2 linked regions of the Paraglaciecola sp. L3A3 genome follow. The protein of the gene in region 2 binds, or shares a complex with, the protein of the main gene of each other region. Links are inferred from orthologs where the notes say so. Each region holds a gene or a part of one and is shown on either strand. Other genes may lie near its edges.

Region 1 (2,965 bases), 1.4 Mb from region 2 along the record:
TTATTTGCTCGAAAAAAGAATTTTATTATGTCAGATGTTTATAACAATACCCATCATTATGCCGAAATCTTTTAATTGTTTGAAGTGGTTAATTGTAAAGTACGTATATCAGTGGTTTTTAATAATTCTAACGCACCCTTTGGGAGTTTCATCGAGCGTACAAACTCTTTTGCCTGCGGAAGGTCGATCAGTTTATGTTGTTTTAAAATCCGATACTTAGCATATGCACTGCCTTGTTTAAGAACTAATGCCATGGGAGATAACTCAGAATCAGGCAAATTTTGTTGTAACTCTTGCATAGGTTGGCTAATGAATACTCGTTTCATATCCATTTTGACTATCAGCTTAGTACTAATATTAAATGCATGTTTTTCGATTAAAATATTTAAAAATTCGCCATTCGGGCGGGTAGTACGCAGTGCTTTATGTTCTTCATGTTTGCCATACGTTTCTGTTTCAATTAAAGCTTCTCTTTGTACTTCTTCAAATATGCGAAAATATTTTCGAGTAATAACTATCTTGCCACATAGTTGCAACATGCCAATACAAAAGGCATGGTTTGGGTCAACTTTACTAATAGTCGCAATTTGTTTGCAGCACAGGGCAGTGGCAAGTGCTTCTTCCCATATTCTTACTTTTATTTTGGGATAAGGGTCTGTGATCTGTGGTAACCAACGTCTAAAGGATAAAGAGGTGACAATTTGGATTAAATTATCGAGACCAAAAAAACTAAGCCCAGCTCGTAAACTATCCACCAAAATGACTTTGCCTTTACTATCAACACGTTTATATTTAGGTTGGTTTACTAATCGCATTAAATCGTTATAAAACCATGACATTTCACCAGCTAGCGGTTCTATTTTGGAAATAGTTGCCGCTCTAACACCAATAGCATCGAGCAATGTAGGCATAACTTCGTCTATGCCTAGTACTTTATTGTAGAGATGATCGATGTCTTGTATATCTTCTAGTAAACGTCTTTCAACTTCAGCATCTAGTTGGCTATTCACTGACAGTTGAAGATTTAATTCAGCTTTATTGTTCAAGTCTTTTTCAAGAAGAGCTTGTTTTTCAACAGATAATAGTTGGCGAGAAGTCTTATTCTGTTCTGCATCAACCACATTCACTTGCGGTTTACCTTCATCTAGTATGTTTTTTTGCGCCACCCTAACGTCTAAAAACAGATCGTTGAAGCGTGTTTTGAGGATGTTTTCCATACTTATCGTAAACTCATCAAATTTTTTTATATATTTTAAAGTAAAGCCAATAATATACCAATATGGCTAATGCTCTTAATTATTCGTGGGTTTTCTCAGTAGATTGAGTACTTTTTAGGAAGTTTTTTAATATTTCATGGCCAAACTCGGTCAGTAATGACTCTGGATGAAACTGTACGCCATAAATAGCTAATGTTTTGTGCTCTATACCCATAATTTCTCTACAGCAATTTTCTGCAACGTTTTCACACCAAGCAGTCATCATAAAATCATCAGGTAGAGTATTGAGGTCTAAAATTAGTGAATGATATCGTGTGGCCTTAAACGGGTTAGAGACCATCTGGAATAATTGACTGTTGTCATGGTATACCTCAGATGTTTTACCATGAATAGCTTTATTGGCTCGTATCACTGTTGCGCCGAATACTTGGCCAATTGCTTGATGCCCTAGGCATACGCCTAAGATTGGAATTTTTCCAGCAAACTGTTTAATCGCTTCTAGTGTGATGCCTGCCTGTGTTGGCGTGCAAGGACCAGGTGAAAATACCAAAAATTCAGGTGCTAAATTTTCAATATCTTGACAAGAAATTTCATCATTTCGTTTTACATTTACCTCTTGACCCAGCTCTTCAAAGTAGCGGGCCAAGTTGTGCGTAAAAGAATCGTAGTTATCGATCAATAACAGCATTGTTTGTCGAAAGCTTAAAGAGGTTTTGGGATGAAGCCCACTGCTTTATATACTTTATCTAATGTTTGCTGAGCTCTTTCTGAGGCTTTTTCTGCTCCATTACGCATAATATCATCTAACGCTGCTCGGTCGTTTCTAAGGGTGGCAAACTTAGCTTGAATGGGTTCTAGCAAAGCAACCACTGCATCGGCCACATCACCTTTAAGGTGGCCATACATTTTATCTTCGTATTCAGGCAATAGTTCAGCAATAGATTTGCCTGTAGCACAAGACAATAAACTTAATAAGTTAGATACCCCAGGTTTTTCAGCTGTATCAAAATAAATACGAGCCTGTTCATCAGAGTCTGTGACCGCACGTTTAATTTTTTTAGCGATTTTTTTAGGATCTTCTAATAAGCCAACAAAGTTATTCACATTGTCATCTGACTTAGACATTTTTTTCGTGGGATCCTGCAAGCTCATGACTCTTGCCCCTACTTTAGGAATAAAAGGCTCTGGAATAGTAAATGTTGGCTCATATAAATTATTAAAACGTGTGGCGATATCGCGAGTGAGTTCTAAATGCTGTTTTTGATCATCGCCAACAGGCACTTGATTAGCTTGATATATCAATATATCAGCTGCCATTAATGTAGGGTAGGTGTATAAGCCTGAGTTAATATTAGACACATTTTTAGCGGACTTATCTTTGAACTGAGTCATTCTGTTCAGTTCACCCATTTGCGCGTAACAGTTCATGATCCAGCCTAGTTGAGTATGCTGAGGCACATGAGACTGCATAAACACGGTACTCTTTTCAGGATCAATGCCACAGGCAATATATAAAGCTAAGCCGTCTAAACAGGCGTTATATAAAGCCTGAGGATCTTGACGGACGGTAATGGCGTGCAGATCAACTAGCATGTACAAGCAATCATGGGTATCTTGCATGTTTACCCATTGGCGAAGTGCACCAATATAGTTGCCAATAGTAAGTTGTCCAGATGGCTGACAGCCGCTTAATACGATAGGTTTGCTCATAATGTTTGTGATCTATTTTGTAGTTTAAAAGGTTAGCG
Region 2 (3,096 bases):
GTCAACGATTTGTCGATATTATGCAGTGTAACGCTGAGCAGTCTTTGGCTCTTAATTTTCCGCTAAGAGAAGGGCATATAAACGGCTATGAAACCGACGCAAGGTTTACTTTACCTAAGCAAGGTAAGGTTTTTTTACGTGCTGAAGTGAATGACGATACTTTGCATTTTTTCTTCTCAATTGACGGTATTGAATACACTAAATTACCCGTTAATCTTGACTATTCCATTGTCTCTGATGAAGCTGGGAAAGGTGAAGGTGCCAGCTTTACTGGGGCTTTTGTAGGTATGGCTTGTCAAGATACATCTGGCATGAATGTGGTTGCCGATTTTGATTACTTTAAGTATGAAGAAATACAGTCTTAATATTCGCTAAACTCGTTAATTCAAAAAAGCTCTGTGTTGCTTTTTTAGACCTTAAATGACTGACCTGGACATAGGTTAGTCATTTATATGCTGTGAAAGGGTACGAATAAAGGTTGCGGTAGCACCCCATATAGTATGTTGTTGCCATGGAATAAAATGAATAGGTTGTAGAGTTTTGTTGCGCTTAACCCAATGGGTAAGATGATTATTTTGGTCTAACAAGTAAGGCAGCGGCACTTCAAATGTACTATCCACTTCATTTTTATCAATAATTAAGGTTAAGGGGGAATTAACAAAACCAATGAAAGGTGTCACTTCAAAGCGACTAATTGTTCGGTATAAAGGCAAGCTGCCTATTACTTCGATTTGACTAGGTAATATACCCACTTCTTCTTGTGTTTCTCGAATAGCAGTATCTAACAGCGAGTTATCCGTTATTTCTTGTTTACCTCCTGGGAAACTGATTTGCCCAGCATGATGTTTTAAGTGTTTAGCTCTTAAAGTAAATAATACGGATAATTGGTTATTATGTTCAATGATAGGCAACAATACTGCAGCAGCTTTACCCGGTTTTGATAATGGGTAATCTGCATCATGATAGATGTTTCTGGCATGAAGAAAACGAGTTAAAAATTGTGTTTTGTTCATTTGATAACTACTTTTTATCCTCAGATAAGGGGAAGCACAGGTAATATTTTAGATACTTTATCTAAACTTTCTTGATATTCATCTTTGGCATTCGAATCTATCACTATACCGCCTCCAGCCCAACAGTGAATTTGCTTGTTTGATTCAGTTTTTTCACATAATAAAGTACGAATACAAATGCTAGTGTCCATGTCACCTTGTAAGCCTGCATAACCAATACTACCACAGTATATATTACGATTATTAGGCTCTAATTCATCAATGATTTGCATAGCTCTAATTTTAGGGGCTCCAGTAATGGAGCCTCCAGGAAATGCGCCTTGCAATATATTCAGTGGTGTACTGTCTGTTTTTAGCTTGCCGGTGACAGTACTGACTAGGTGATGTACGGCATTAAAACTTTCTATCTGGAATAAATGTGGCACTTGTACGCTGCCGGCATGGCAATGTTTACTCAGATCATTACGTAATAAATCTACAATCATTAAGTTTTCAGCGCGATCTTTCTCAGAACTTAATAGTGCTGCAATATGTTGTTTATCTTCTGCTGCAGTTTTACCGCGAGGCCGAGTACCTTTAATGGGTTTAGTTTGTACCAACCTATTTTTAACCGAAATTAATCGCTCAGGTGAAATGCTGATAATGGCACTATTGGGCATACGGATAAAAGCAGAAAATGGCGCTTGGTTTGCTTTACTAAGTAGTTTGTAAGCAGACCATTCATCTCCTCGATAGGTGGTACTAAATCGCTGAGCCAAATTGACCTGATAACAATCTCCAGCTTGCAAATAATCAATGATTTTAGATATTTTTTGCTGATATTGTTGTTTGTCCATATTGGCTTGCCAAGCTTCATTTAAGGAAAAAAAGCTCTGCTTAGATATGGTTGGCTCTAGGGCTTCAATTGCTGAAACGCTTGGATGGGGATAATTTGACATGCTGCAAAGGTAAAATTTGCCCGCTTTTTTATCCTTAATAATACTCCAAGTGTAAATGCCAACTGCCATATCTGGCGTTCTATATTCTTCGGGTCTTTGGCTTGGGATATTTTCAAATTGTCTGCCCAAGTCATAAGCAAAATATCCCATGGCACCAGCAATAAAAGGTAAATCTGAATCAAGTTGGGTTTCACTGATATATTGATTTTTCAAGGCCTGTAGCAGAGTTAACGGGTTTGTTGTTTTCTGCTCAGTTTGTTGCTTAGCCTTATGCCATATTTTACTGGATGCACCATTAGTTGTAATGGTGGCTATGGGAGCTGCCACCAAAATATCAAATTGAGCATCTTGGTGAATGCCATCTGATGAGTCTAATAATATAGACCAATTGTCGGCCGCAAAGTGCTCAAAAATATCAGCAATAGGGAGAGAAGGAGATAAGTTAAGTGTGTTAATCGATATTAAAGGTTTTTCTTGGTTCATCATCTGTTGATTTTGTGTACTTGCAAAATTACTTGCTTAATTGGGGCGGATTTCTCATGGAGCTAATAGCTATAGCAGGTTATCATAATAGTAAGAAAAATTATCCCTGAAAATTCAAGAGGCATTTATGACTGTTATTCGTCAGCAAGATTTTATCGACAGTATCGAGGAATCTTTGCAATTTATTTCTTATTACCACCCACTTGATTACATTAAAGCTGTTGAAAAAGCTTATAACAAAGAGCAAAGCCAAGCAGCGAAAGATGCGATGGCGCAAATCTTAATTAATTCTCGAATGTCTGCTGAAGGTAAACGTCCATTATGTCAAGACACGGGTATTGTGACCTGTTTTGTTAAAATTGGTATGGGTGTGCAATGGGATAAAACTGATTTAACGGTACAACAAATGGTGGATGAAGGCACTCGACGTGCTTATTTGAATCCAGATAATCCTTTACGGGCCTCAATCGTGTCAGATCCTGCTGGTAAACGGATTAACACTAAAGATAATACCCCAGCTGTAGTGCATATTGATACAGTTGCAGGTGATCATATAGAAGTGATGATCGCGGCTAAAGGTGGCGGTTCAGAAAACAAATCAAAAATGGTGATGCTTAACCCCAGTGATGATATTGCTGACTGGGTAGTGAAAACATTACCTA

Evidence for each region.
Region 1: the proteins of pabB (region 2) and GQR87_RS18985 are in contact, whole or in part, in a solved structure (PDB 8RP0), measured with the Escherichia coli proteins. The link is inferred for Paraglaciecola sp. L3A3 from one-to-one orthologs.

The regions. Positions count from the first base shown.
Region 1 is NZ_CP047023.1:4,606,419-4,609,383, reverse strand. The notes cover bases 102-2,814. They hold GQR87_RS18985 (aminodeoxychorismate/anthranilate synthase component II), read right to left. Parts: upstream 1,906-2,814; coding sequence 1,297-1,905; downstream 102-1,296. Other genes in these bases: trpS (tryptophan--tRNA ligase), read right to left, coding at 1,920-2,814; GQR87_RS18990 (HDOD domain-containing protein), read right to left, coding at 102-1,217. Outside these bases: more of GQR87_RS18990, read right to left, coding at 72-101; more of trpS, read right to left, coding at 2,815-2,927; rpe (ribulose-phosphate 3-epimerase), read right to left, coding at 2,960-2,965. UniProt on the Escherichia coli protein: Part of a heterodimeric complex that catalyzes the two-step biosynthesis of 4-amino-4-deoxychorismate (ADC), a precursor of p-aminobenzoate (PABA) and tetrahydrofolate.
Region 2 is NZ_CP047023.1:3,187,436-3,190,531, reverse strand. The notes cover bases 235-3,078. They hold pabB (aminodeoxychorismate synthase component I), read right to left. Parts: upstream 2,435-3,078; coding sequence 1,034-2,434; downstream 235-1,033. Other genes in these bases: GQR87_RS13325 (fumarate hydratase), read left to right, coding at 2,562-3,078; GQR87_RS13335 (CoA pyrophosphatase), read right to left, coding at 441-1,013; GQR87_RS13340 (glycoside hydrolase family 43 protein), read left to right, coding at 235-365. Also shown: more of GQR87_RS13340, read left to right, coding at 1-234; more of GQR87_RS13325, read left to right, coding at 3,079-3,096. UniProt on the Escherichia coli protein: Part of a heterodimeric complex that catalyzes the two-step biosynthesis of 4-amino-4-deoxychorismate (ADC), a precursor of p-aminobenzoate (PABA) and tetrahydrofolate.